2 regions of the Streptomyces sp. Sge12 genome follow, and region 1 is predicted to be linked to the other one. Evidence: riboswitches for the same ligand, from Rfam matches in the RefSeq annotation. Region 1 holds a riboswitch; the other holds the start of a gene.
What was found. Region 1 has a riboswitch for S-adenosylmethionine ahead of thrC (threonine synthase). Riboswitches for the same ligand answer to the same signal wherever they lie in the genome.

Region 1 (14,801 bases):
ACGTGCACACGGTGGCGCCCGCCACCGACATCGACGACGGCACGAAGGGGCTCGCGGTCCTCTTCTGCGATCTCGACGGGTTCAAGTCGATCAACGACCGGTTCGGGCACCACACGGGCGACGCGGTCCTGATCGAGGTCGCCCGGCGGCTGACGACCGGCGTCAGGGACGGTGACACCGTCGCCCGGCTGGGTGGTGATGAATTCGTCGTTCTCGCGGACGGCCTGGGCGCGGCGGACGCCGCCGACCTCGCGGTCCGGCTGCGCAACGCGATCATCCCGCCGATCAGGGTCGACGGCCGTGCGGTGCGGGTCGGAGCCAGTTTCGGCATCGGCTGGGCGAGCTGCGGGATGTCCGCGGACGAGGTGCTGCGCTCCGCCGACCAACGGATGTATATCGAGAAAAGGTCCCGGTCGAAGGCCCATCGCAGGGCCGGCTGAGGCGGTCTGCCGCTCGTGGGTGCACGTGTTCGGGGTAGGCTCCCGGGGGTCGAAAGGAGTGACCTGCGATGACGACGCCCGCGAACAACGGCCCGCACGGTGGGGCGAACAAGCCCGAGGACGACGATCCGTTCGGGTATCTCTACGCGGACGGCCAGGCTGCCGGAGCCACACCGCCAGGTCAGGGCGGCGCATACGGCTACCCGGGACCCGCGGCGGGTGGTCCTTCCGGCGCGCAGCCCGGAGTTCCCCGCACCTCGCACCACCAGGTGCGGACGGTCGGCGAGCGCCGCAACGGCGGCCAGCGCGGCCAGGTGCCCGCGCAGCAGCCCCCCGCGTACCCGCAGTACCAGGCCCCCGAAGCGCTCCAGGCGGGCGGCTACGGCGTCCCGCAGCAGGCGCAGCCCCCGCAGCACCCGACCCAGACGGTCCCCCAGCCGGGCGGTCACGGTCATGGTCACGGCGGTGGCGGTGGCTCCAGCCGCCGGGGTCTGCTGATCGCAGCGGTCGCGGTGGTCGCCGTGGTCGTGATCGGCATCGTCGCGGCGTTGCAGTTCGGCGACGAGGACAAGGGCAAGGACAACGCGTCCCCGACGGGCGGCCAGCAGTCGGCGGCCCCCCAGAAGTCCTCCAGCCCGGCCCCGAGCGAGAAGCCGTCGCAGGCCCCGCTGCCGAAGGCCGACTTCGCCGGCAGCGGCATGTCCCTCACGGGCGGTGCGGTGCTGCAGAACACGGTGCCGGGCGCGAAGAGCGAGGGCGGCCAGTACGTGGGCGGCCTCAACGCGCAGGGCGCGGCGGCCACCTGGTCGCTGGACGTCCCCAAGGCGGGCAAGTACAAGCTGAAGATGACCTACGGGGTGCCGGGCAAGGACGCCAACACCACGCTGACCATCAACGGCGAGGCGCAGACCCGGCCGGTCAACATGGCGAACTTCTCGAAGGCCGCCGCGGGCGACTGGGCCAAGGGCTGGACCAACACCTACTCGCTGGTGGAGCTCAAGCAGGGCGCCAACACGATCAAGATCTCGTGCGAGGCGGGCAACCAGTGCGATGTCGTCCTCGACCAGCTCTGGCTGGAGCAGGGCTGATCCGCCCCGCGCCCCCGTCGGCCGGCCCGGGCTAGGCCGTCGTGATCTTCACCGACCCCCGTACCTCCTCGTAGGTGCGGGGGTCGAATGCTCCCGCCACCGGGGCCAGGACCGTGGCCGCCGAGAGGGCGACCGCGCGGGTGAGGCGGGCGGGCCAGTCCAGGCCCTCGGCCACCGCCGACAGCAGGCCCGCGACCGCGGAGTCGCCGGCTCCGGTGGGGTTGCCGGCGAGCGGGCGCGGCGGGGCCGCCTGCCAGGTGCCCTCGGCGGTGGCGGCCAGCAGGCCGTCCGGGCCGAGGGAGGTGACCACCGCGTGGGCGCCGCGGCGGCGGGCGTCGCGGGTGGCGGGGAGCGGGTCGCGGGATCCGGTGAGCTCGGCCAGTTCGGCGGCGTTCGGCTTGATGATCTCGGGGCGGGCGGCGACCCCGCGGCGCAGGGCCTCGCCGCTGGTGTCCAGGAGGACGGGTACCCCGGCGGCGCGGGCCGAGCGCACGAGCAGCGCGTACGCGCCCACGGGCACGCCCGGCGGGAGGCTGCCGCACAGGGCCACGGCGCGGGCGCCGTGGACGAGGTCCTCGTAGTGCGCGAGGAAGCGCGACCACTCGGCGGCCGTGATCAGCGGGCCCGGCTCGTTGAACTGGGTGGTGTCGCCGGAGGCGGCGTCGGCCACGGCCACGGTGCGTCGGGTGGTGCCGGCGCAGGGCACCAGGGCGTCGACCACTCCGGGGGACTGGGCGAGCAGTGCGCGGACGACGGAGCCGACCGGGCCGCCGGCGAAGCCCGTCGCGGTCACCTCGTGGCCGAGGGCGGCCAGGACGTGGGCGACGTTGATCCCCTTGCCGCCGGGGCGTTCGGCGACGGCGGAGACCCGGTGCGTGGCGTGCGGAAGCAGCCGCGGCACCTGGTACGTGACGTCGAGCGCGGTGTTGAGCGTCACGGTAAGGATCATGGGCACTCCCGGGTCTGTTGCTGCCGGGATCATGCCAAACACAAGGCGGTCGGCCCAGTCCTCGGGCCGACCGTTTTCCCTGCGTACAGCCGCTTGGCCGTCAGATCGCCGGTCCTGCGGGCGGGCTGACGATCCATTCGCCGCGCCGCATGACGCCCTTGACGTCGAATGCGGCGTCCAGGACGACGAGGTCCGCGTACTTGCCGGGCTCCAGCGAGCCGATCTCGTCGTAGAGGCCGATCAGCTTGGCCGGGTTGGCGGAGATCGCCTGGACCACGGACTCCACCGGCAGGTTGTCGAGGGTCACCGAGCGCTTGAAGGCGGTGTCCAGGGTCAGCGTCGAGCCGGCGATCGAGCCGCCCTCCACGAGCCGGGCCACGCCGTGCTTGACCTCGACCTCCAGCGGGCCGAGGTGGTAGGTCCCGTCGCCGAAGCCGGCCGCGTCCATCGCGTCGGTGATCAGCGCCACACGGTGCGCGCCCGCGTGGTGGAAGGCCAGTTCCAGGGCCGCCGGGTGCAGGTGGGTGCCGTCGTTGATCAGCTCGACGGTGATCCGCTCGTCCTCCAGCAGCGCGGCGATCGGGCCGGGCTCGCGGTGGGCGAGGGGCGGCATCGCGTTGAAGAGGTGGGTGGCCACCGTCGCGCCCGCGTCGATGGCGGCGCGGGTCTGCTCGTAGGTGGCGTCCGTGTGGCCGATCGCGGCGATGACCCCGTGCTCGGCGAGCAGCCGGACGGAGTCCAGGCCGCCCGGCAGTTCGGTGGCGAGGGTGAACATGCGGGCGGCGCCGTGCGCGGCGTCGATCAGCTTGCGGACCTCGGCCGGGTCGGGGTCGCGGAGCAGGTCCTCCTTGTGCGCGCCCTTGCGGCAGGGGTTGATGAAGGGCCCCTCGAAGTGGATGCCGGCGATCTCGCCCGCTTGCGTCAGTTCGGCGAGCAGGGCGGCGCGGCGGGCCAGTTCGTCGAGGTCCCCGGTGACGGTGGAGGCGACGAGGGTGGTGGTGCCGTGCTCGCGGTGGGTGCGGACGCCCTTGAGGACGTCCTCGGCGGTGCCGGAGGTGAAGGAGGCGCCGCCGCCCCCGTGGTTGTGCATGTCGACGAAGCCCGGGACGATCCAGTGCCCGGACAGGTCGACGGTGGTGGTGGCGTCGTGGGCGCTGCCCGCGATGCGGTCGCCGTCGACGATGACCCGGCCGCCCGCCACCGTGCCGGTGGGCAGCACCACCCTGGCGCCCGAAAGAACAGTGCTGTGTGCGCTTCCGGACATCAGGCCGGTACCTCCGTGGCGAGTAGGTCCCAGGCGAGCAGCCCTGCGCCCAGGCATCCGGCGGTGTCCCCGAGGGCCGCCGGCACGATGTGGGGGAGCCGCTGGAACGTCACGCGCTCCTCCACGGCCGTCCGTAGTGGTGTGAACAAGGTTTCCCCCGCCTCCGCCAGCCCGCCACCGATGATCAGCGTGCGCGGGTCCAGCAGGGTGATCGCGGTGACCAGGCCGTCGGCGAGGGCGCCGACGGCGGCCAGCCACACCTCCCGGGCGCGCGCGTCGCCGGACTCGACGGCCTTGGCGCAGTCCGCCGCGTCGGCCTCGGGGTCGCCGGAGGCGGCCGCCCAGGCGCGGCTGACGGCCGCGGCGGAGGCGAGGGTCTCCAGGCAGCCGTGCTGGCCGCAGCCGCAGGCGGGGCCGCCGGGGCGCACCACGATGTGCCCGATCTCGCCCGCGTAGCCGTGGGCGCCGGCCTCGATGCGGCCGGCGATGCCGATGGCTCCGGCGATGCCGGTGCCCAGCGGGACGAAGAGGAAGCGGTCGGCGCCCCGGCCGGCGCCGATGCGGCCCTCCGCGAGTCCGCCCGTGCGCACGTCGTGGCCGAGGGCCACCGGGATGCCGCCGAGGCGTCTGCTGAGCAGGGTCCGCATCGGTACGTCCCGCCAGCCGAGGTTCGCCGCGTAGACGGCGATCCCGTGCTCGGAGTCGACGATGCCGGGGACGGCGACGCCGGCGGCCGACGCGGGCCGCCCGAAGCGGTCCCGGCCGGTGTCGAGCAGCTCGGCGGCGAAGTCCTGGATCGTCTCGACGACGGCGTCGGGGCCCCGGTCGCGGCCGGTGGCGCGGCGCGCTTCGTGGAGCAGGGTGCCGTCCTCGGCGACGAGGGCGGCCTTCATCCCGGTGCCGCCCACATCGAGGGCGATGACGTGTTTCACGGGTTTCACAGAGACAGTCTCGCGTGCTCGGCGGGGAAAGGTCTAGTCCATTGAGGGGGATTGTTGAGTGGCCATACAAAATCGGGACCCCGGTCGGGAGCCCGATGTGGACGAGCCGCCAAAGTGGTGTAGACCTTACGTGGATCGTACGTACAACAAGGGGTGGATGGAGAACTGTGAACGGCCGTTACCTGAGCCTGGCCGCGTCCGGCGCCGCACTGTGCCTGACAGCCGTGACGCTGACGGGCTGCGGAGCCGTCGGAGGACTCACCGGAGACAACGAGGTGACCCTGCGGGTCGTGGCGGCCGACTACGGGGACAATCCGCAGAACTCCTCGCAGGCCTACTGGAAGGACCTCGCCGCGGGCTTCGAGCAGGCCAACCCGGGCACCAAGGTCGAGGTCAGCGTCTACTCCTGGTCCGAGGTCGACGCCAAGGTCGCCGAGATGGTCAAGGCCGGCAAGGCCCCCGACATAGCCCAGATCGGCGCCTACGCCGACTACGCGGCCGCCGACAAGCTGTACTCGACGGCCGAGCTGCTCTCCGTGAAGACCGAGGCCGACTTCCTGGGCCCGCTCGCGGACGCCGGCAAGGTCAAGCAGGTCCAGTACGGGATGCCCTTCGTGGCCAGTACCCGGCTGCTCTTCTACAACGAGAAGCTGCTGGCCGACGCCGGAGTGATCGGCAAGGACGCCAAGGGCTGGCAGCCGAAGAGCTGGGCGGACCTGGAGGCGGCCGCCAAGAAGCTCAAGGCCGCGGGCGTGCCCACCCCCTTCGCGCTGCCGCTGGGCCGCGAGGAGGCGCAGGCCGAGACGATGATGTGGATGCTCGCGGGCGGTGGCGGCTACACCGACAACGAGGAGCAGTACTCCATCGACTCCGCCGACAACGTCAAGGCGCTGGAGTTCCTGCGGGACAAGATGGTCGGCCAGGGCCTGACCGGCCCCGTCGAGCCCGGCAAGCTGGACCGGCAGGCCGCCTTCGAAGGCTTCACCAAGGGCGAGGTCGGCATGCTCAACGGGCACCCGACGCTGCTCAAGCAGGCCGAGGCCAAGGGTGTGAAGTTCGGCATGGTGCCGCTGCCGACCGCCACCGGCTCCGAGGAGCCCGCCATGGGCGTCGCGGACTGGATCATGGCCTTCAAGACCGGCCACCGCGAGCAGTCCGGCAAGTTCCTGGACTTCCTGTACCAGCCGAAGAACGTGACGGCCTTCACCGACAAGTACGACCTGCTGCCCGCCACCACCAGCGGCTACCAGGCCAAGCAGACCGCGACCGCCGGCAACGCCCCGCAGCTGAAGCCCTTCCTGACGGCCCTGCCCGGCTCGCGGCTCTACCCGGTCGGCAAGAAGTCCTGGGCCGGCGTCAGCGAGGACATCAAGCAGAACATCGGCAAGACCGTCCAGCCGGGCGGACAGCCGGCGAAGGTCCTCGAGGACATCGCGACGGCCGCCCGCGCGGCGGACCCGCGCTGAGCAGTGGCGCCGCGCCGGGTGTCAGACGGCGGCGTTAATCTGGCGGTATGACGGACGAGGGGCAGCTGACGGCCACCGAGGCCGCGGTGCTCGCGTACGAGTCACGCACCTGGCCCGGGCCCGGAGCCAAGGAGCGGGCCATCCGCGAAGGACTGGGGATGGCCCCCGTCCGCTACTACCAGCTGCTCAACGCGCTCATGGACGATCCGCGGGCGCTGGCCCACGCCCCGGGCACCGTCAACCGGCTGCGCAGGATCCGCGAGGCCCAGCGAGCCCGGCGATAGCCGTAGCCGTCGCACCGCTGGGCCGTTAGGGTCGTGCTTATGGGGAGCCATCCGCACGATCTGCCGATGCCCGTCACCGCAGCCGGACGCGAGGGACTCGAAGCCCTCCTCCGCGCGCCTCGCCGGTCCGTGGTCGCCCTGGACTTCGACGGCACCCTCGCCGACATCGTCCCGGACCCGGACCAGGCCCGGGCCCACCCGGGAGCCGTCCCGGCCCTGTCCGCACTCGCCCCCGAGGTCGACTCGGTGGCCGTGATCACCGGCCGCCCGGCCGGCGTCGCCGTCCGCTACGGCGGCTTCGCCGGGGTACCCGGACTGGAACACATGGTCGTCCTCGGCCACTACGGGGCCGAACGCTGGGACGCCGTCAGCGGCATCGTCCACGCCCCCGCCGAGCACCCCGGGGTGGCGGCGGTCCGGGCCGAGCTGCCGGGGTTCCTGGACTCGATCGGCGCCTGGCGCGGCACCTGGATCGAGGAGAAGGGCCGGGCCCTGGCCGTCCACACCCGCCGGGCGGAGAACCCGGCGGCGGCGTTCGCGGCGCTGCGGGAGCCGCTGGCCGAGCTGGCGGCGCGGCACGGGCTGATGGTCGAACCGGGGCGCGCGGTGCTGGAGCTGCGGCCGCCGGGCATGGACAAGGGCGTCGCCCTGACGGAGTTCCTGGCGGAGCGGGACGCGGGGGCGGTGCTGTACGCGGGCGACGACCTGGGTGACCTCGCCGCCTACGCGGCCGTGGAGAAGGGCCGTACGGACGGGCTGCCGGGGGTGCTGGTGTGCAGTGGCTCCGCGGAGGTGCCGGAGCTGGCCTCCCGCGCCGACCTCGTCCTCCCGGGTCCGGGCTCGGTGGCCGGCTTCCTGGCCGCCCTGGCCGAAGCCATCCGCCGCTGAGCCTCCGCCGCCGGGGGCTCTGCCCCCGGACCCCCGCGCCTCAAACGCCGGCGAGGCTGGATTTGACCGGTGCCGCCGGAAAGTTCAGCCCCTCCGGCGTTCGAGGAGCGGGGTCCGGGGCAGCGCCCCGGCAACGGCGCCGCAGGGTGGTCAGTCGGCAAGCGCCGAGAGCTGGGCCGTGAACCAGGCCGTCGGGGGGAGGGACGTCGCCGCCGCCGCGAGGCGCTTGGTGCGTTCCGCGCGCTCGGCCATCGGCATCGACAGCGCCGCGTGCAGCGCATCCGCCGTCGCCGTCACGTCGTACGGGTTCACCGTCAGCGCGTCCTGGCGGAGCTCCTCGTACGCCCCCGCCCCGGTGGACAGCACCAGCACGCACCCCGCCTCCGACACCACCGGGATCTCCTTCGCCACCAGGTTCATCCCGTCCCGCACCGGGTTCACCAGCGCCACGTCCGCCAGCCGGTACGCCGCCAGGGAGCGCGCGAAGTCGTCCTTCACCGACACCAGCACCGGCTGCCAGTCCTCCGTACCGAACTCCGCGTTGATCTCCTCGGCCAGCTCCGCCACCGCCGCCGTGTACTCCCGGTACACCCGCAGGTCCTGCCGCGACGGGTACGCCGACGCCAGGTGGACCACCCGGCCGTGCCACTGCGGGCGCGTGGTCAGCAGCTCCCGGTACGCCAGCAGGCCGCGCAGGATGTTCTTCGACAGCTCGGTGCGGTCCACGCGGACGATCGTCCGCAGGCCGTCCACCTCTGCCCGCAGCTCCGCCAGCTTGTCATTCACCTCCGGCCGGTGCGCCAGCGCCCGCAGCTCGTCGCCGTCCACGCCCAGCGGGTACGCCCGCACGCTCGTGGTGCGGGCGGGCCACACCGAGTACCGGTGGTGCTCCACGACCGAGCCCTCGCGGACCTCGGCCTGCCCCCACGCGTCGTCCAGCCGCGCCGAGCCGAGGAACTCGGCCGCCCAGGCCTCGGTGTGGAAGCCGAGCACGTCCGCGCCGAGCATCCCCCACAGCAGGGTCTCGCGGACCACGTCCGGCAGCATCGAGAGGTAGGCGGGCGCGGCCCACGGGGTGTGCGTGAAGTGCGCGATCCGCAGGTCGGGGCGCAGCACCCGGAGCAGTCCCGGGACCAGCGCCAGGTGGTAGTCCTGCACCAGCACCGACGCGCCCTGCCCGGCCTCCTCGGCCAGGGCCTCGGCGAAGGCCTGGTTGTAGCGCTCGTACGACTCCCACCGGCGGCGGAACTCCGCGTCGAAGACCGGCTCGCGCGGGATGTCGTAGAGGTGGTGGTGGGTGAACCACAGCACAGAGTTGGCGATGCCGTTGTACGCGTCGTCGTACATGGTGGGATCGATATCCAGCATGCGGACGCCCGGTTCGGCGACGCCCCGCCGGACCGCCTCGCGGTCCGCGTCCGAGAGTGCCGCGCAGATCCACAGCGCGTCCGGTTGCTCGGCGAGAGCGGTGGAGAGTCCGGAGACGAGACCGCCCCCGCCGCGCCGGGCGCTGAGCGTCCCGTCCTCGGCGAGGGCGTAGGAGAGGGGGCCGCGGTTCGCTGCAACGAGTACCTGGGAAGCCATGCGGCCAACCTAGCCCGGCCCGCGCCCCCTCAAACCGTACGATCGCTCACGCCACGCGACGCAGCGCGTACTCCTTGATGCCCGCCATCGGCGGCCGCTCCTCGGTGTCCACCGGGTACGTCCGCGGTACGAAGCCCTCCGGTCCGCGCTCGAACTGCGTCAGCTCCGGCCGTACGAGGTGTCCGCGCGAGAGCCGTACCTGGGCGGTGCGGTAGATCGCCGCGGCCATCCGGCCCAGCGCCTGCCCGTCCTGATGGCGGTGGATCCGTACGCCCACGTCCACCTGGGCCAGCGCGTCCAGCCCGACCGTGTGCAGCGCGTCGACCAGCAGGCCCAGCTCGACGCCGTACCCGACGGGGAACGGCAGCCGTTCCAGCAGGCAGCGGCGTACGGCGTACTCGCCGCCCAGCGGCTGGACGAAGCCGGCCAGCTGCGGCCAGTGCAGGTTCAGGAGCGGGCGGGCGACCAGCTCGGTGACGCGGCCGCCCTGGCCGGGGGTCCTGCCGGGGGCGAGCCCGTCGAATTCCGGGCCCAGCGGCCGGTCGTACATCGCCTTGACGAACTGCACGTCCGGATCGGTGAGCAGCGGGCCCACGATCCCGGAGACGAAGGTGGCGGAGAAGTCCCGCAGGTCGGCGTCGACGAAGCAGACGATGTCCCCGTCGGTGGCCAGCAGCGAGCGCCACAGCACCTCGCCCTTGCCGGGCAGCGCCGGGATGCGGGGCAGCACCTCGTCGCGGTGCACCACCCGGGCCCCGGCCTTCGCCGCGACCTCGGCGGTGCGGTCGCTGGAGCCCGAGTCGAGGACGACCAGTTCGTCGACCAGGGGGACGGGCAGTCCCTCGATCAGCTCACGCCGGATCACTTCGACGATCGCGCCGACCGTCGCCTCCTCGTCCAGCGCGGGCAGCACCACGCTGACCGTGGTCCCGGCCGCCCGTTTCCGGTCGAGCAGCTGGTCGAGCGGTCGGTCGGCGGCGGACCAGGAGCGGTCGGCCAGCCATCGCTCCACCTCTTCCAGCACCCTCAGCACTCCCTGCGTGTCGGCGATATCCGCCGGTATGTGATCCATCTCGAGGTTCGGACGCCTGTCTCAACCGCCCGGCCCTTCGGTTACAGTCTTGAACAACGCGAAGGGCCACCGCATGCCGGGGGTCCTCGTGACAAACGCCCGGGCGCGCCGAAGAGCGCGTCGCCCGGTGCCATACCGCTCATCCAGAGGGGCAGAGGGACACGGCCCGTTGAAGCCCCGGCAACCCTCCAGTCGGTTCTCGCGATCGCGCACATCAGCGACGTCAGCGAGGTCCCCGGCTAGGGAAGGTGCCAATTCCGTCTCATGGCGAAGTGCGCCATGGGGAAGATGAGGAGAAAGGGCCTCGCCATCATGGCTGCACAGACTGTCGCCACCTCTGTTGATCTCGGACCTGCCACCGGCCTTTCCTGTCGCGAGTGCGGTACCCGTTTCGAGCTCGGCCCCATCTTCGCGTGCGCCGAGTGCTTCGGACCGCTGGAAGTCGCCTACGACCTCCCGACCGGTGACCCCGAGACCCTGCGCGCCGCGATCGAGGCCGGCCCCAACAACATCTGGCGCTACGCGCCGCTGCTGCCCGTCCCCGCGGACGTGGCCGCCAAGCCCAGCCTGAACCCCGGCTTCACCAAGCTCGTGGACGCGGCCAACCTGGCCAAGGAGCTGGGCGTCACCGGCAAGCTGTACGTCAAGGACGACTCCGGCAACCCGACGCACTCCTTCAAGGACCGCGTCGTGGCCATCGCCGTCGAGGCCGCCCGTGCCTTCGGCTTCACCACCCTGTCCTGCTCCTCGACCGGCAACCTGGCCGGCGCCGTCGGCGCCGCGGCCGCCCGGGCCGGCTTCCGCTCCTGCGTGTTCATCCCGCACGACCTGGAGCAGGGCAAGGTCGTCATGGCCGGTGTGTACGGCGGCGACCTGGTCGGCATCGAGGGCAACTACGACGACGTCAACCGCTTCTGCTCCGAGCTCATCGGCGACCCGCTGGGCGAGGGCTGGGGCTTCGTCAACGTCAACCTCCGTCCGTACTACGGCGAGGGCTCCAAGACCCTGGCGTACGAGATCTGCGAGCAGCTCGGCTGGCAGCTGCCCGACCAGATCGTGATCCCGATCGCGTCCGGCTCCCAGCTGACGAAGATCGACAAGGGTCTGCAGGAGCTCATCAAGCTGGGCCTGGTCGAGGACAAGCCGTACAAGATCTTCGGTGCGCAGGCCGAGGGCTGCTCCCCGGTGTCGACCGCGTTCAAGGCCGGTCACGACGTGGTCCGCCCGCAGAAGCCGAACACCATCGCCAAGTCCCTCGCGATCGGCAACCCGGCGGACGGTCCGTACGTCCTGGACATCGCGCGCCGCACCGGCGGTTTCGTCGAGGACGTGAACGACGAGCAGGTCGTCGAGGCCATCAAGATCCTCGCGCAGACCGAGGGCATCTTCGCCGAGACCGCGGGCGGCGTGACCGTCGGCGTGACGAAGAAGCTCATCGACAACGGGCAGCTCGACCCGACGCTGACCACCGTCGTCCTCAACACCGGTGACGGCCTCAAGACCCTGGAGGCGGTGGCCGCGGACAGCGGGCAGACCGCCACCATCCGCCCGAGCCTGGACGCGTTCCGCGCCGCCGGCCTGGCCTAGGGGGTGTCCGGCGGGTCAGGGCCGGGTCCCCGGCCCGCCCGGCACCGCGCCTTGCCGCGTTGTCGTCGGTCGCCGACGCTCCGCGTCGACTCCCTCCTCCGCCTTGCAATGCACGGCACCAGACGACCCGGGGACCCGGCCCTGACCCGCCGGACACCCCCTCTCCCCGCCCTACCGGAAAGGCAGTAGCGCCATGAGCGTCAACGTCCGCATCCCCACCATCCTGCGCACCTACACCGGCGGCGCCGCCGAGGTCCCCGCCGAGGGCGCGACCCTCGCCGAGGTCATCGAGTCCCTGGAGAAGAGCCACCCGGGGATCGCCGCGCGCGTCCTGGACGACCAGGGCAAGCTGCGCCGTTTCGTGAACGTCTACGTGAACGACGACGACGTGCGCTTCGAGGGCGGGCTGCAGGCGGCGACGCCGGACGGCGCCGGCGTCTCGATCATCCCGGCCGTGGCGGGCGGTTGCTGAATGCCCGGATCCCCGGGATCACCTGACTGGTGACACGCGCAAACCGAAATTGCCCCCTCCGCTAGAAGCGGAGGGGGCAATTCTGCTTGATTGGGCACGGTAGGGTTGGGGAAGTCCCCTCCGCTGTTCTTGCCCCCTGCATATGAACGGGCCGCGCAAGGGTCGACATCGGGCCAACATGCGAGTGCGGTATGGGGCTTTGGCGAGATATGCCCGGCCCGAGTTGCCCGGGAGTATGGCAAATTTTCACTCTATTTCAATGTTTCTCGGTGTCCAGAATTCTCATCGGATTGACCTGTTGCAGACAGCATCCGCGCAGATACATTCAGCCTCGGTCGACGCGTTCCGACGCAAGTTCTGACCCGGGATCGCGAAGTGCGTTCCTGCGCAAGGGCCAGTAATAGGGGAGTTAGGCATGGCTCAGGGCACCGTCAAGTGGTTCAACGCGGAGAAGGGCTACGGCTTCATCGCGGTCGACGGTGGTGCGGATGTGTTCGTCCACTACAGCGCCATCCAGATGGACGGGTACCGCACCCTTGAAGAGGGTCAGCGGGTCGAGTTCGAGATCTCGCAGGGCCAGAAGGGTCCGCAGGCGGACATGGTCAAGCTCGCACTCGGCTAGTCCTGGCGCGATCGACCGCCGACGCACAGTGTGCATCGAAGACCTGGAACACCATGAGGGGCCCACATCCTGGACACGGGATGGGGGCCCCTCCTGCGTATGCCCGGTAGTGGCGGGGCTTTGCACCAAGCCGCTTGCACTCGAGGGGGTCGAGTGCTAATCATTGGCGTTAGCACTCTCCACGTGAGAGTGCTACTGAAACGAGGACCGGGTCGGTGAGGCCCGCAGGGTCCGGTGGGAAGGAACCGCCGGGCACGCAGGCCGTCCGTCGCGGGCGCGGGCGCGGTCCTGGGAGCAATCCACCGCTGTCCGGGAGGACCACTTCAGATGGCCAAGATCATTGCGTTCGACGAGGAGGCCCGTCGCGGCCTCGAGCGTGGGATGAACCAGCTCGCCGACGCCGTCAAGGTCACCCTTGGCCCCAAGGGTCGCAACGTCGTCCTTGAGAAGAAGTGGGGCGCCCCCACGATCACCAACGATGGTGTCTCCATCGCCAAGGAGATCGAGCTCGAGGACCCGTACGAGAAGATCGGCGCCGAGCTGGTCAAGGAAGTCGCCAAGAAGACGGACGACGTCGCCGGCGACGGTACGACCACGGCCACCGTCCTGGCCCAGGCGCTCGTCCGCGAGGGCCTGCGCAACGTGGCCGCCGGTGCCAACCCGATGGCCCTCAAGCGTGGTATCGAGAAGGCCGTCGAGGCCGTCTCCGCCGCCCTGCTCGCCCAGGCCAAGGATGTCGAGACCAAGGAGCAGATCGCTTCGACGGCCTCCATCTCCGCCGCCGACACCCAGATCGGCGAGCTCATCGCCGAGGCCATGGACAAGGTCGGCAAGGAAGGCGTCATCACCGTCGAGGAGTCCCAGACCTTCGGTCTGGAGCTGGAGCTCACCGAGGGCATGCGCTTCGACAAGGGCTACATCTCGGCGTACTTCGCCACCGACATGGAGCGCATGGAGTCGTCCCTGGACGACCCGTACATCCTGATCGTCAACTCCAAGATCGGCTCGGTCAAGGACCTGCTGCCGCTCCTGGAGAAGGTCATGCAGTCCGGCAAGCCGCTGCTGATCATCGCCGAGGACGTCGAGGGCGAGGCGCTCTCCACCCTCGTCGTCAACAAGATCCGTGGCACCTTCAAGTCCGTCGCCGTCAAGGCCCCGGGCTTCGGTGACCGCCGCAAGGCCATGCTCGGTGACATCGCCATCCTCACGGGCGGCACGGTCATCTCCGAGGAGGTCGGCCTCAAGCTGGAGAACGCCGGTCTCGACCTGCTCGGCCGCGCCCGCAAGGTCGTCATCACCAAGGACGAGACCACCATCGTCGACGGTGCCGGTGACAGCGACCAGGTCCAGGGTCGCGTCAACCAGATCCGCGCCGAGATCGAGAACTCCGACTCGGACTACGACCGCGAGAAGCTCCAGGAGCGCCTCGCGAAGCTGGCCGGCGGCGTGGCCGTCATCAAGGCCGGTGCCGCGACCGAGGTCGAGCTCAAGGAGCGCAAGCACCGCATCGAGGACGCCGTTCGCAACGCGAAGGCGGCCGTCGAGGAGGGCATCGTCGCCGGTGGTGGCGTGGCCCTGCTCCAGGCCTCCGCGGTCTTCGAGAAGCTGGAGCTCGAGGGTGACGAGGCGACCGGCGCCAACGCCGTGAAGCTCGCCCTGGAGGCCCCGCTCAAGCAGATCGCCGTCAACGGTGGTCTCGAGGGTGGCGTCGTCGTCGAGAAGGTGCGCAACCTCCCGATCGGTCACGGCCTGAACGCCGCGACCGGCGAGTACGTCGACATGATCGCCGAGGGCATCATCGACCCGGCGAAGGTCACGCGCTCCGCGCTGCAGAACGCCGCGTCGATCGCCGCGCTGTTCCTGACGACCGAGGCCGTCATCGCCGACAAGCCCGAGAAGGCCGGCGCCGGTGCGCCGGGCGGCATGCCGGGCGGTGACATGGACTTCTGATCGACCCCGGCTCCGGCCACTGGTTGATCGGCTGTTCTCGAACGAGGGCGGCACCCCCACGGGGGTGCCGCCCTCGGGCGTTTCGCCGGGGGCGGCCTCAGGCGGCGGGGTGCGCGATGAAGGTGACCTCTTCGTGGTCCCCGCCGAGGGCGATGTTCAGTCCGGCGTCCAAGGCGTGCGCGAGGCGGCGCAGC
Region 2 (14,801 bases), 1.3 Mb from region 1:
GCTCTCTTCTGCATCGGCGCGGGCGCGGTCCACTGGGCCCGCACCCTGATGTCCGACGTCGAGGTCGCCGACGAGCGCCACGAGATCGCCGCTCCGCCGGAGGTCAAGGCCAAGGTCCTGCAGGACTTCGCGGACGGTGCGAACGAGTCCGGCATCGGCCGGCGTCCGCTGATCCGCAACACGATGCTGGGCGCGCTGGCCATGCTGCCGCTGTCCGCCGTGATGATCATGCGCGACCTGGGCCCCCTGCCCGAGGAGAAGCTGCGCAAGACCCTCTGGGCCAAGGGCAAGCTGCTCATCAACCAGAACACGATGGAGCCGCTGCGTCCCGAGGACGTCCTCGTCGGTTCGCTGACCTTCGCCATGCCGGAAGGCCTGGAGGAGGAGCAGCACGACTTCCAGGTCCAGATCGCCAAGGCCGCCCTGATGATCGTCCGCATCCAGCCGGACGACATCAAGGACAAGCAGGAACTGGAGTGGTCCCACGACGGGATCGTGGCCTACTCCAAGATCTGCACCCACGTCGGCTGCCCGATCAGCCTGTACGAGCAGCAGACGCACCACGTGCTCTGCCCGTGCCACCAGTCCACCTTCGACCTCTCCGACGGCGCCCGTGTCATCTTCGGCCCGGCCGGTCACGCGCTTCCGCAGCTGCGGATCGGCGTGAATGACGAAGGCTTCCTCGAAGCGCTCGGCGACTTCGAAGAGCCCGTCGGTCCTGCATTCTGGGAGCGCGGATGAGCACTGCCTCTACCAAGTCACCGGCCGGCAAGGCGGGCAAGGCGCCCGCCGGCGAGCGAGTAGCGGACTGGGCGGACGGCCGCCTGGGCATCTACAGCCTCGCCAAGGCCAACATGCGCAAGATCTTCCCGGACCACTGGTCCTTCATGCTGGGTGAGATCTGCCTCTACAGCTTCATCATCATCATCCTCACGGGTGTGTACCTGACGCTGTTCTTCCACCCGAGCATGAACGAGGTCGTGTACCACGGCTCGTACGTGCCGATGCAGGGCGTCATGATGTCCGAGGCCTTCGCCTCGACCCTGGACATCAGCTTCGACGTCCGCGGTGGCCTGCTGATCCGTCAGATCCACCACTGGGCGGCACTGATCTTCGTCGCGGCGATGATCGTGCACATGATGCGCGTCTTCTTCACCGGCGCCTTCCGCAAGCCCCGTGAGGTCAACTGGATCTTCGGCTTCCTGCTGCTGGTCCTCGGCATGTTCACCGGCTTCACCGGTTACTCGCTGCCGGACGACCTGCTCTCGGGTACCGGTGTCCGCTTCATGCAGGGCGCCATCCTGTCCGTCCCGGTCGTCGGCACGTACCTGTCGATGTTCCTGTTCGGCGGGGAGTTCCCGGGCGGCGACTTCGTCGCACGGTTCTACTCGGTGCACATCCTGCTGCTGCCCGGCATCATGATGGGCCTGCTCGTGGCCCACCTGATCCTGGTCTTCTACCACAAGCACACCCAGTACGCGGGTCCCGGCAAGACGAACAACAACGTCGTCGGCATGCCGCTGCTGCCGGTCTACATGGCCAAGGCCGGAGGCTTCTTCTTCCTGGTCTTCGGTGTCATCGCGGCCGTCGCGGCGATCGCCTCGATCAACCCGATCTGGGCGCTCGGCCCGTACCGCCCGGACCACGTGTCCACCGGTGCGCAGCCCGACTGGTACATGGGTATGCCGGAAGGCCTGATCCGGGCCATGCCCGGCTGGGAGATCAACCTGTGGGGCCACACGCTCGTCCTGGGCGTGTTCATCCCGCTGCTGCTCTTCCCGCTGGTGCTCGGCGCGATCGCCGTCTGGCCCTTCATCGAGTCCTGGGTCACCGGGGACAAGCGCGAGCACCACATCCTGGACCGCCCGCGCAACGTCCCGACCCGTACGGCCTTCGGTGTCGCCTGGATCGCGGAGTACATCGTGCTCCTGATCGGCGGTGGAAACGACATGTTCGCGCAGTACTTCCACCTCTCGATCAACTCGATCACCTGGTTCGTCCGGATCGGCTTCTTCGTCGTCCCGGTCCTCGCCTTCATCGTCACCAAGCGGATCTGCCTCGGCCTCCAGCGCCGGGACCACGACAAGGTGCTGCACGGTCGCGAGACCGGCATCATCAAGCGTCTGCCGCACGGTGAGTTCGTCGAGGTCCACGAGCCGCTCCCGCAGGGCAAGCTGCACACCCTCACCGCGCACGAGCAGTACAAGCCGATCGAGATCGGCCCCACGGTCGACGAGAACGGTGTCGAGCGCAAGGTGAAGGCCACCGAGAAGCTCCGCGCGAAGCTCAGCAAGGGCTTCTACGGCGAGAACAACCAGATTCCGAAGCCCACGGTGGAGGAATACAAGGAGATCCAGTCCGGCCACGGCCACCACTGATCCCCGCGCGCAACGCATGACCGCATGAGGGACTGATTTCGGTCAGTCCTGGTGTCGCCACGGCAAGAGCCCCGTCCAGTGTCCGGACGGGGCTCTTTGCCGTAACCGGGGCTGGATAGGCTGAACCCCGACCCATTCGACGTGGGCGGAGAATATGGGGACGGCCCACCAACAGCAGGAGCGGACCATGAACGTTGCGACCCCGGCAGGCGGCGACAGCGTGGCGGCCCGTGGCTGGCCGGGCGTTCTCGACGCTCTGCTGACCGGCCGGGACCTGCGCGCCGAGGACACCGCCTGGGCGATGGACCGGATCATGCGCGGGGAGGCCACCGACGCCCAGATCGCCGGCTTCACCGTCGCGCTGCGGGCCAAGGGGGAGACCGTCGAGGAGATCAACGGCCTCGTACGGGCGATGTACGCGCACGCCAACCTGATCGAGGTGCCCGGCCGGACCGTGGACATCGTCGGCACCGGCGGCGACGGGGCCAAAACGGTGAACATCTCCACGATGTCCGCGATCGTGGTGGCCGGCACCGGAGCCAAGGTCGTCAAGCACGGAAACCGGGCGGCGTCCTCGTCGAGCGGGTCCTCGGACGTCCTGGAGAAGCTCGGCGTCAACCTCGACCTCAGCACCGCACGGGTCGTCGAGGTCGCCGAGGAGGCCGGCATCACCTTCTGCTTCGCGGTGAAGTTCCACCCGGCCCTGCGCCACGTGGCGGCCGCCCGCAAGGAGCTCGGCATCCGCACCACCTTCAACATCCTCGGCCCGCTCACCAACCCGGCCCGGGTGCGGGCCCAGGCCTCGGGCGTGGCCGACCCCCGCATGGCCCCCATCGTCGCGGGCGTCCTCGCCGAGCGCGGCTCCTCCGCGCTGGTCTTCCGCGGCGACGACGGCCTGGACGAACTGACCACGGCGTCGACCTCGCGGATCTGGTGGGTCCGCGACGGCAAGGTCACCGAACAGCGCTTCGACCCGCGTGACGTCGGCATCTCCCTGGTCGACGTCTCCGCCCTGGCCGGAGGGGACCCCTCCTTCAACGCGGACGTGGCCCGACGCCTGCTGGCCGGCGAGACGGGCCCGGTCCGTGACGCCGTACTGCTGAACTCGGCGGCCGCCCTGGTGGCCCTCGACCCCACCGAAGGCACCCTGGAGGAGCAGATCGCCGCCGGCATGGCCCGCGCCGCGGAGTCGATCGACTCGGGCGCGGCCCTGGCCGCCCTCGAGCGCTGGGTGACGGCCAGCAACGCCTAGCGCGGCCGAACGGCGCGAAAACGACGACCCCGGTCCACCATGCGGACCGGGGTCTTGCGTACGCACGATCATGTGGCAGGATGCTGACCAGGTCACGAGTGACAGCGTTTAGGCCCCGGCTTGCTGTCCGGCAACCCTCCTTCCGTGGCGGGGTGCCCCGGGTGATGACCAGGTCGTAGGCAGCAAGGCCTACGGCAAGCGCGGATCCCTCGACACCAGGGGTCCTGGTCTCTCGAGGAGCGTTTTCCGTGAGCAAGCGAATGCGATAGGGCGACTCCGCCCCCACTTCACCCTCGGACCAGGGTCGCTTCCGTGCACCCCCACGTCATTTCCGAGGACATTCCCGTACCCGCGTACGGGCACACCGAAGCCATTCAGCCCTGCCTGCCGGGAGATACCGCCATGTCCGCATCCCTGAACGCCGCCGTCGCCACCACCACCGCCACCGTCGTGGACCCCGCCTGTGCCGAGCCGCTCGCCGTCCTCGGCCGCGACGTCACCGTCCCCCTCGTCACCGGCGGCGAGGTCACCTACGCGGCCCTCGACTACGCCGCCAGCGCCCCCGCCCTGCAGCGCGTCTGGGACGACGTGGCCGCGTACGCCCCGTACTACGGCAGCGTGCACCGCGGCGCCGGATACCTCTCGCAGCTCTCCACCGACCTCTTCGAGCAGAGCCGGGTCACGGTCGCCGAGTTCCTCGACTGCCGCCCCACCGACCAGGTCGTCTTCACCCGCTCCACCACCGACTCGCTGAACCTGCTGGCCGCCGTACTCCCCGCCGACTGCCAGGTGTTCGTCTTCGAGACCGAGCACCACGCCTCCCTCCTGCCGTGGGTGGACGCGCACGTCACCTACCTCAACGCACCGTGCACCCCCGCCGAGGCCGTCGCCACCCTGGAGCGCGCGCTCGCCGACCGCGACCCCCACGGCCCGGCGCTGGTCTGCGTCACCGGCGCCTCCAACGTCACCGGTGAACTGTGGCCGGTGAAGGAACTCGCCGCCGCCGCGCACGCCCACGGCGCGCGCATCGTGCTGGACGCCGCCCAACTGGCCCCGCACCACCCCGTCTCCGTACAGGAACTCGACGTCGACTGGGTCGCCTTCTCCGGACACAAGCTCTACGCGCCCTTCGGCTCGGGCGTGCTCGCCGGGCGCGCCGACTGGCTGCAGCAGGCGCAGCCGTACCTGGCCGGTGGCGGTGCCTCCCGCAAGGTGGCCCGGCGCGAGGACGGCGGCGTGGACGTCGAATGGCACACCACCGCCGCCCGCCACGAAGCCGGCTCCCCGAACGTCATCGGCGTCTACTCCATCGCCTCGGCCTGCAAGGCCCTGACCGAGGCCGGCTTCGACCACCTCGTCGCCCGCGAACGCCACCTCATCGCGAAGGTCCGCGAAGGCCTGGCGGAGGTCCCGGCGGTCCGGATCCTGTCCCTCTTCGGTGACGACGCCCCGCGGGTCGGCGTCATCTCCTTCGTGGTGGACGGCTGGAACAGCTCGCACTTCGCGGCGGCGCTGTCCGCGGAATACGGCATCGGCGTGCGCGACGGGCTGTTCTGCGCCCACCCGCTGGTCCGCACCCTGCTGGGCAGCGAGCCGCAGGCGCAGGGCGAGTGCGGAGCCCCGGAGGCCGCCCCGGGCGAGCGCTCCCTCAACGCCATCCGCGTCAGCTTCGGCGCGGGCACCCCTGACGAGCACGTGGAGCGGTTCGTCCGGGCGGTGAAGGAACTCGTCGCGGACGGCGCGAAGTGGCAGTACCGCACGGAAGAGGGCCGCTGCGTCCCGGCCGTCTGACGCGCCGCCGCGCCGTTGCTCGGGGCTCCGCCCCGGACCCCGCGCCTCAAACGCCGGCGAGGCTTGATGTGCCGGATCTCGGGTGGGTCGGTGCCCCGCACGAGGATCTCCTCGGCTCGGCGCGCGCGGCGGCGTCATGGCCGTACGGCGGGGGTCGCGCCTCGTCCTGCGGGGACCCTCCTGCGTGTCCCCGCCCCAAGGCAGGCTCCGACCGTGCCCGGGACCTGGCCTCGGGGGGTGTCGGCGGAGGGGAGTGGGGACGGGGCGGGGTGTCCCCGCAGGACGAGGCGCGACCACCGGGTACGGCCGAGACATGCCCGCGCGCGCCGAGCCGAGGAGACACCCCGCCCCGGCCCCACGCACCGGCCCAGGCCGGCATGCCCGCACCATTCAGCCTCGCCGGCGATTGAGGCGCGGGTCCGGGCAGCGCCCGGCACACCGCCGCGAGCCGTACACCACCGAGCCGCCCGCAGGGCAACCCGCGGGTCCGGGCAGCGCCCGGCACACCGCCGCGAGCCGTACACCACCGAGCCGCCCGCAGGGCAACCCGCGGGTCCGGGCAGCGCCCGGCACACCGCCGCGAGCCGTACACCGCCGAGCCGCCCGCAGGGCACCCGGCAGCACCCGGGACACCGAAGGGCGGCGCTACGCGTCGAGGCCGATGGCGAACGCCGCCTCCAGGTCGTGCTGCGAGTACGTGCGGAACGCCACGTGCGTGTCCGTCGCCTCGACGCCCGGGATCTTGCTGATGCGGCCGGGAATGATGTCCGCCAGGTTCTCGTGACGGGCCACGCGGACCAGCGCGATGAGGTCGTACGTGCCCGTGACGGAGTAGACCTCACTGACGTTCTCGAGGGCGGCGATGGACTCGGCGATCTCGGGGATCCGGTCCACGCTGGTCTTGATGAGCACGATCGCGGTGATCACGGCTGGCTGTCTCCCTCGGTGGCCGTCGCTGGTCGCCTCACTCTAGTCGCACCCCGATAGCGGGCCCACGCGTAGAGGAAGCCGAGCGAGAAGCCCACCAGATGGGCCAGATAGGCGACTCCCGGCCCGCTTCCCGCGCGCTGTGCCGCCACCCATTGGAGGGCGAACCAGAACAGCAGCACGAGCCACGCCGGGAACCGCAGCGGCAGGAAGAAGAGGAACGGGAACAGGCTCGTCACCCTCGCGCGCGGGAGCAGGAAGAGGAAGGCGCCGAGGACGGCCGAGATCGCACCGGACGCCCCGACGAGCGTCTGCGGGGACCCCGCGTTGGCCGCCGCGTACGTCGCCATCGCCAGGTAGCCCGTGCAGAGGTAGAAGGAGAGGAACGCCGGGCGGCCCATCCGCTCCTCCGCCATTGCGCCGAAGACGTGGAGGAAGAGCATGTTGCCGAGCAGGTGCAGCCAGCTGCCGTGGACGAAGAGCGCGGTCAGCGGGGTCAGCCAGGCCCGGGGGGTGCCCGTGAACAGCTCGTCCGGGACCACGCCCCAGCGCCGGAAGTACGCGGCGCCGTTGGAGAGCAGCTCCTCCCCGGTCCCGTAGACCGGGTTGAGTCCCGAGGCCGGGCCGAGGACGAACACCACGGCGCAGCCCGCGATCAGCGCCCGGGTGACCACCGGTCCCCGGGCAGCCTCGCGAACGGCCCGCCACCTTACGATCATGTGACAGAGCATGACGCAAGGGGACCCACCTGAAGCGGTGGCAGGCCGTAGGGTTACGAGCTGCGGTCCGCAGGACGACGCATACGGCGGCGCGGACGGCTTTAATTGAATCAGTTACGAAGGAGAGAGCGGCCTGATGACGGTTCCCCTGCCGACCGACACCACCCGGTGGCGCTGCACCCTGTGCGGCAACCTCACGCGATTCGACGTCACCCGTTCGTCGAAGGTCGTGGAGTACGTCCACCTGGACCTCGCCGGGGAGCCCAAGGTCGAGGAGCGCGAGGTGGTCAATGAGACCATCGAGTCGGTCCGCTGTCGCTGGTGCAACGCGGTGGACCAGATCGAGCTCGTGGACAGGCCGGGCGCGGACTCCTGACGGAGGCGCACCCACAGGAAGATCACGGTAGGGGTGACGGATTGTGGAGCCAGCAAGCGGCGCTGAGCCGGCCGATGCGGCCGGCGACGCCGCCGAGGCGCTCGACCACCCGCTGCCGGAAGGCGTGCGGCGCCGGGTCGTCGCGCTCGTCTCGGACGCCTTCGGCGCACTGACGGTCGCGGACCTCCCGGCGCAGTTGCGGCAGTATGCCCGGTTCACCCCGACCCGGCGCGCCAAGTTCGCGGGCAATGCCATGGCCGCGGCGGTCGAGACCGATGCCGTGTTCCGCAGCAGGGTCGCCGAGAAGCTCCGTGAGGCGCAGGCCGATCTGGCGGCGGCCCTGGAGGCCGGTGCACCGCCGGCCGCCGCGGATCCGCTGGACGTGGCGGCCGCCGCCTTCGTCCTGCGGCCGGCCGGCTGGGTCAAGCTGGTGGCCGCCGCGGGCGAGGAGGCGCAGCGCGCCGACGCCGAGCGGGTGGGCGAGGAGGCCCGGCGCGAGCTGGAGCGGCTGCGCGAGGAGCTGGCCCACGTACGGGAACTGCAGCGTTCGGGCGGGGAGCAGGTACGGGTCGAGCTGGACGCGGCGCGCAAGGAAGCGGAATCGCTTCAGCGCAAGCTCCGCAGTGCTCTGAGCGACGTCAAGCGGGGTGATGCGGCCCTGCGCAAGGTGAATGCGGAGATCGACGGGATCCGTGGCGACGCGGCTGCCCGGGTGGCCGCGGCCGAGAGCGAGAGCCGGCGGCTGAAGTCCCGTCTCGCGGAGGTGGAGACGGCGCTGGAGACCTCGCGCCGGGCCACCCGCGAGGGGCGCAGCATCGAGGACATGCGGCTGCGGCTGCTGCTGGACACGGTGCTGGACGCGGCCCAGGGGCTGCGCCGGGAGCTGGCCCTGCCGCCGGTCTCGACGCGGCCGGCCGACACGGTGGACGCGGTGGAGCCGGGCCGGATGACGCCGAAGGACATCGCGGCGCGTGCCCTCTCGGAGACCGATCCGGCGTTGCTGGACCAGTTGTTGGCGCTGCCGCAGGCCCATCTGGTGGTCGACGGCTACAACGTGACGAAGACGGGCTATCCGACGATGCCGCTGGAGAAGCAGCGGCTGCGGCTGCTGGGCGGGCTGTCGATGCTGGCCGCGCAGACGGGCGCGGAGATGACGTGTGTCTTCGACGGGGCGGAGCTGGCGGCCCCGGTGCTGCTCGCGCCGCCGCGCGGGGTGCGGGTGCTGTTCTCGAAGGCCGGGGTGACGGCGGACGAGCTGATCCGCCAGCTGGTGCGTGCGGAGCCGCCCGGCCGGCCGGTGGTCGTGGTCTCCACGGACCGGGAGGTCGCCGACGGGGTGGCGAAGGCGGGTGCGCGTCCGGTGACGTCCGCCTTGTTGCTGAAGCGGCTTTCGCGCGTTTCATAACTAGTGGCCCCAATGCCCGAATTGGCGGGAGTCGTGGGGGACGCACCGTCAAGTGCTCTGCACAGAGCGTGCGCTGTAGGTAAAGAACCTGGTCGGAGGGCAAGTTTTTTCCCGGCAGGATTTGAACTGATCACAACTGGGTCACTAGTGTCTGGTCAAACCTTCGTGCGGTAGATCACTCATTCGGGGTGGCAGCGAAGGTGCTGCCGAGTTGCGTTCCTTCGGCGGCTCGAGGAAGAAGGAGCTCGCCTTCGTGGCGTCCCACCGTCGACCCAAGCAGCCGAACCGTGCTCGTGTGACCGTGCTCACCTCGGTCGCGGCCGCTGCCGTCGCCCTCACCGCGCAGAGCGCCTCCGCCGCGCCGGCGAAGCCGAGCAAGGACGAGGTCAAGTCCCAGGTCGACGCGCTCTACGAAGAGGCGGAGCAGGCCACCGAGAAGTTCAACGGCGCCAAGGAGCGCCAGGACAAGCTCGAGAAGGAGATAGGCCAGCTCCAGGACCAGGTCGCGCGCGGCCAGGGCGAGCTCAACGACCTGCGCAGCACGCTCGGTTCGATGGCGAGCGCCCAGTACCGCACCGGCGGCATCGACCCCTCGCTCGGCCTCCTCCTCTCCGAGGACCCCGACAGCTACCTCGAGAAGGCCTCCTCCCTGGAGCACTTGAGCGGCAAGCAGGTCGAGTCGGTCCAGCGGATCCAGGCCAAGCAGCGCACCCTCGCGCAGCAGCGCCAGGAGGCCGCCGGCAAGCTCGCCGACCTCGACGCCACGCGCAAGGAACTCGCCGAGAAGAAGAAGGCGTCCGCCGACAAGCTCGCCGAGGCCCAGGCCCTCCTCAACACGCTGACCGCGCAGGAGCGTTCGGCGCTCAAGGACGAGGAGACGCGCGCCAGCCGCAGCGACAGCTCCCGCGTCGACCTCGGTGACGTCAAGGCCTCCGGCCGCGCCGGCGCCGCCCTCGCGGCCGCCAAGACCAAGCTGGGCTTCACCTACCAGTCCGGCGGCACCGGCCCCAACGTCTACGACTGCTCGGGCCTGACCCAGTGGGCGTACAAGCAGGCCGGCGTCAACATCAGCCGCGTCACCTACACCCAGGCCAATGACGGCACGCGCATCAGCCGCAGCCAGCTCCAGCCCGGCGACCTGGTCTTCTTCTACGGGGACCTGCACCACGTCGGCCTCTACGCCGGCAACAACATGACGCTGCACGCCTCGAACCCGCGCAGCGGCATCAAGTACGAGTCCATGGACAACATGCCGTTCCAGTTCGGCGTCCGGATCGGCTGAGCCGCTCCGCCCCGGGTCCGGGACGCGCCGTACACCGCCCATCCGGGCGAATTAACGGCCCTCCCTCTGACCACACGCCCCGCCGGTGACCTGCGTCTCCTGCGGGGCGTCGGCATGTGCGCCCTCCGACGGTCGTTGGCCGGTGCGTGGTCGCGCCGCTACTGTCTGCCAGCGCGGAACCCGGCACACGGCCGTCCACGGGGGGCGGACCCGGGCCCCGCACAGCGGAAGGGAGCGGTTTCACGTGGCGTCCCATCGCCGGGCCGGGCTCGGCAGCCTCGACCGGAACACGAAGGTCACCGTCCTCACCGCCGCCGCGGCCACGGCCGCGGTCGCCATGACGGGGGTACCCGCGAGCGCGGCCCCCGGCCTCCCGCACGAACCCGGCGGCGGGGCGAGAACCGGTATCAGCGCCCAGGTCGACCGGCTCTTCGAGGAGGCCGAGCAGGCCACCGAGCGCTTCAACGAGGCGGGGGAGAAGGCCGACCGCCTCCGCGTCGAGGTCAACCGGGCCCAGGACGCGGTGGCCCGCGGCCAGCAGCGCATCAACGCCATGCGGGGCGTCCTCGGCACCTTCGCCGGGGCCCAGTACCGCAGCGGCGGCATCGACCCCGCCGTCGGGCTGATGCTCGCCGAGGATCCCGACGCGTACCTGGAGCAGGCCGCCGCCCTGGACCGCCTCAGCGGCCGCCAGGCCCGGCAGCTCGCCGACCTCCGCGAGGAGCAGCGCGAGCTCGGCCAGGAGCGCCAGGAGGCCTCCCGCAAGCTCGCGGAACTCGACGCCCTGCGCTCCGACGTGGCCCGGCACAAGCGCTCCGTCACCGCCAAGCTCGCGGCCGCCCGGCGGCTGCTCAACGCCATGCCCTCCGGGGAGCGGGCCGACTACGAGCGCTCCTCGCGCTCCGGAGGCCGCTCCGAGAGCCTTCCCGAGCTGCCCTCCTTCGGCCCGTCCTCGGGCCGCGCCGCGACCGCGGTGATGGCGGCCCGGGCCGCGGTCGGCAAGCCGTACGTGTGGGGCTCCACCGGCCCCTCCGGGTTCGACTGCTCCGGGCTGATGGTCTGGTCGTACCGGCAGGCGGGCGTCTCGCTGCCGCGCACCTCACAGGCCCAGCGGTACGCCGGCCGGCAGGTGCCGCTGTCGCAGGCCCGCCCCGGCGACCTGGTGACGTACCGCTCGGACGCCAGCCACGTCGGCATGTACGTCGGCAACGGCCAGGTGGTGCACGCCCCCTACCCGGGGGCCCGGGTCCGCTACGACCCGGTCGGGATGATGCCCGTCTCCTCGGTGACCCGCCCCTGACCCACCCGTGCGTACGATCGTCGGATGCCCCCCGTCCGCCGGTCCCTCGTACGCGTGCTGCCGCTCCTGCTGAGCGTGCTGCTCGCCGGGTGCGGGGCGCCCGCCCCGCGGGACACCGCCGAGCGGGAGGTCCGCGCGGCCGTCGCCGCGTGGGCGCGGACCCCGCCCGCGCAGCTCGCCGGGATCCCGCTGGAGGACTGGGCGTACGAGGTCTCCGCGGTCCGGCGCAGCGGCGCCGCGGCCACGGTCCGGGCGGAGCTGCGCTACCGGCTCGGCGGCTACGACGCGGCCGCGGCCGTCTCGGCGCGCGAGGTGAGCCTGGCGCGGGAGGACGGCCGGTGGCGGGTCACCGGGGACCGGGCGGCGCCGGGCGCGCTGCCGCAGCTGTGGGACCAGGGCCCGGTGACGGTGGTCCGCGGGGCGCACTCCCTGGTGCTGGGCGCCGGCCGGGATCCCGCGGCGCTGTCCGCGATCGCGGCGGAGGCCGACCGTGCGGTGCCCGCGGTGAGCGCGGCCTGGCCGGGCCCGTGGGCGGGGCGGGCGGTCGTACTGGTCCCCGGCTCCCTGGAGGGGATGGCGCAGCTGCTGGGCCGCCCGGCCGCCGAGTACCGGGGCATGGGGGCCGTCACGACCGGCCGGGTGGGCGCGGCTCCCGCTCCCGCCGACCGGGTCGTCGTCAACCCCGAGGGGTGGGCGGAGCTCAGCCCGGAGGGCCGCCGGGTCGTCCTGGCGCACGAGGTGACCCATGTGGCCACCCGGGCGGCGACCACTGCCACCACCCCGCTGTGGCTCTCCGAGGGCTTCGCGGACTGGGCGGCGTACCGGGGCACTCCCGCCACCCCGGAGCAGGCCGCTCCGGCGCTGGCGAGGGCCGTACGGCGGGGCGAGGTGCCGGGGGAGCTGCCCCGGGCGCAGGACTTCGCCTTCGGGGGCGACCCGGAGGCGCTGGCCCGGGCCTACGAGGGCGCCTGGCTGGCCTGCCGGACGGTCGCGAGGCGCTGGGGCGAGGCGGCGCTCGTGGACCTGTACGGGAGGGCGGGGCGCGAGCCGTGGCCGGTGGCGGTGCGGGGCGCCCTCGGCATCGATCCGCAGGAGCTGACGAAGGACTGGCAGGAGGCCCTGCGGGAGCAGTTCCGCTGAGGGCGTCCGGTACGTTGTCAGCGATGCACAAGACGCTGATCGTGACCAACGACTTCCCGCCGCGACCGGGCGGTATCCAGGCCTTCCTGCACAACATGGCGCTGCGGCTGGATCCCGACCGGATCGTCGTCTACGCCTCCACGTGGAAGCATGGAGCGGAGGGCCGCGAGGCCACCGCGGCCTTCGACGCGGAGCAGCCGTTCCAGGTGGTCCGGGACCGTACGACGATGCTGCTGCCGACCCCGCGCGTGACGCGGCGGGCGGTCGGCCTGCTGCGCGAACACGGCTGCGAGTCGGTGTGGTTCGGCGCCGCGGCCCCGCTCGGGCTGATGGGCCCCGCGCTGCGGCGGGCGGGCGCGCGGCGGATCGTGGCGACCACGCACGGGCACGAGGCGGGCTGGGCCCAGCTGCCGGCCGCGCGGCAGTTGCTGCGGCGGATCGGCGAGGGCACCGACACGCTGACCTATCTGGGGGAGTACACGCGCTCGCGGATCGCCTCGGCGGTGACGGACCGGGCGGCGGCCCGGATGGTGCAACTCCCGCCGGGGGTGGACGAGAAGACCTTCCACCCCGGATCGGGCGGCCCGGAGGTCCGGGCCCGGCTCGGGCTGACGGACCGGCCGGTGGTGGTCTGCGTCTCGCGGCTGGTGCCGCGCAAGGGGCAGGACACGCTGATCGAGGCGATGCCGCGGATCCTGGCGGCGGTGCCGGACGCGGTGCTGCTGATCGTGGGCGGCGGGCCCTACGAGGCGGACCTGCGGGCGCTGGCCGTGCGGACCGGGGTCTCGGACTCCGTGGTCTTCACCGGCGCCGTCCCGTGGTCGGAGCTCGCCGCGCACTACGGGGCGGGGGACGTCTTCGCGATGCCGTGCCGGACCCGGCGGGGCGGCCTGGACGTGGAAGGCCTCGGCATCGTCTACCTGGAGGCCTCGGCCACCGGTCTGCCGGTGATCGCGGGTGATTCCGGCGGGGCGCCGGACGCGGTGCTGGACGGTGAGACGGGCTGGGTCGTCCGGGGCGGTTCCGCCGAGGAGGCGGCCGACCGGATCGTCACCCTGCTGAAGGATCCGGAACTGCGCGCGCGGATGGGCGCCGCCGGCCGTGCGTGGGTCGAGGAGAAGTGGCGCTGGGACCTCCTGGCGGAACGCCTGCGCGAGCTGCTCTGACCCCGGGGGCCCTGCCCCCGGACCCCCGCGCCTCAAACGCCGGCGAGGCTGGACCGCAGCCACGTCTGACTGTTCCTCAGATGTCTGTCAATACCGCGTCTGGGCGGACGGCTGGATTCCGCTCATGATGCGGCCATGACATCACATCTGACGCGCCGTCAAATGCTTGGCCTCGGCGCCCTCTCGACCGCCGCCGCGCTCGGCTTCACCCGGATCGGGGCGGCCTCCGCCGCGGCCGTGGAGCCCGCCGCCGCCCAGTACGCCCCCGCCATCGTCGTCGGCTCCGGCTACGGGTCCGCCGTCGCCGCCCTGCGGCTCGGGCAGGCGGGCGTACGTACCGTCGTCCTGGAGATGGGCCGGCTCTGGGACACCCCCGGGGCCGACGGCAAGGTCTTCCCCTCCACCTCCGCGCCCGACCAGCGCTCCATGTGGTTCCGCAACCGCACCGAGGCCCCGCTCGCCCAGTTCCTCTGGCTCGACGTGGTCAACCGCGACATCAGCCCGTACCCCGGCGTCCTCGACCGCGTGAACTACGGCGACATGTCCGTGTACGTGGGCCGGGGGGTCGGCGGCGGATCGCTCGTCAACGGCGGCATGGCCCCCACGCCCCGGCGCTCGTACTTCTCCGAAGTACTGCCCCAGGTCGACGCCGACGAGATGTACGGCACGTACTACCCGCGCGCCCGCGCCATGCTCGGCGTGAACGACATCGACCCCGGCTGGTTCGAGTCCACCGAGTGGTACCGCTTCGCCCGGATCTCCCGCAAGCACGCCCAGAACACCGGCCTGAAGACCGTCTTCGTCCCCAACGTCTACGACTTCGCGTACATGAAGCGCGAGGCGGCCGGCACCGCCACCCGCTCGGCCCTGGCCGGCGAGGTCATCTACGGCAACAACCACGGCAAGAAGAGCGTCGACAAGACCTACCTCGCCGCGGCCATCGGCACCGGCAACGTCACCATCGAGACCATGCAGCGCGTGGTCGGCGTACGGCCCGACCCGGCCGGGGGCTACGTCCTGACGGTCCGGACCAGCGACATCACCGGACGCGTCACCCAGGTCCGC

Region 2: another riboswitch for S-adenosylmethionine. It lies ahead of B6R96_RS25310 (aminotransferase class V-fold PLP-dependent enzyme); the one in region 1 lies ahead of thrC (threonine synthase).

The regions. Positions count from the first base shown of each region.
Region 1 covers NZ_CP020555.1:4,395,486-4,410,286, forward strand. The annotation lists gene cdgB (diguanylate cyclase CdgB) at 1-440, shown strand, start outside; gene B6R96_RS19710 (CBM35 domain-containing protein) at 509-1,528, shown strand; gene B6R96_RS19715 (1-phosphofructokinase family hexose kinase) at 1,560-2,477, opposite strand; gene nagA (N-acetylglucosamine-6-phosphate deacetylase) at 2,578-3,741, opposite strand; gene B6R96_RS19725 (ROK family protein) at 3,741-4,673, opposite strand; gene B6R96_RS19730 (extracellular solute-binding protein) at 4,850-6,148, shown strand; gene B6R96_RS19735 (DUF3263 domain-containing protein) at 6,196-6,432, shown strand; gene otsB (trehalose-phosphatase) at 6,472-7,320, shown strand; gene B6R96_RS19745 (alpha,alpha-trehalose-phosphate synthase (UDP-forming)) at 7,471-8,904, opposite strand; gene B6R96_RS19750 (glucosyl-3-phosphoglycerate synthase) at 8,951-9,928, opposite strand; SAM riboswitch class I at 10,113-10,271, shown strand; gene thrC (threonine synthase) at 10,265-11,563, shown strand; gene B6R96_RS19760 (MoaD/ThiS family protein) at 11,757-12,035, shown strand; gene B6R96_RS19765 (cold-shock protein) at 12,451-12,657, shown strand; gene groL (chaperonin GroEL) at 12,985-14,607, shown strand; gene B6R96_RS38535 (hypothetical protein) at 14,705-14,801, opposite strand, start outside.
Region 2 covers NZ_CP020555.1:5,645,696-5,660,496, forward strand. The annotation lists gene qcrA (cytochrome bc1 complex Rieske iron-sulfur subunit) at 1-741, shown strand, start outside; gene qcrB (cytochrome bc1 complex cytochrome b subunit) at 738-2,378, shown strand; gene trpD (anthranilate phosphoribosyltransferase) at 2,566-3,630, shown strand; SAM riboswitch class IV at 3,721-3,837, shown strand; gene B6R96_RS25310 (aminotransferase class V-fold PLP-dependent enzyme) at 4,033-5,421, shown strand; gene B6R96_RS25315 (Lrp/AsnC family transcriptional regulator) at 6,067-6,348, opposite strand; gene B6R96_RS25320 (rhomboid family intramembrane serine protease) at 6,345-7,079, opposite strand; gene B6R96_RS25325 (hypothetical protein) at 7,204-7,443, shown strand; gene B6R96_RS25330 (NYN domain-containing protein) at 7,484-8,848, shown strand; gene B6R96_RS25335 (C40 family peptidase) at 9,102-10,130, shown strand; gene B6R96_RS25340 (C40 family peptidase) at 10,375-11,430, shown strand; gene B6R96_RS25345 (hypothetical protein) at 11,455-12,570, shown strand; gene B6R96_RS25350 (glycosyltransferase family 4 protein) at 12,594-13,736, shown strand; gene B6R96_RS25355 (GMC oxidoreductase) at 13,872-14,801, shown strand, end outside.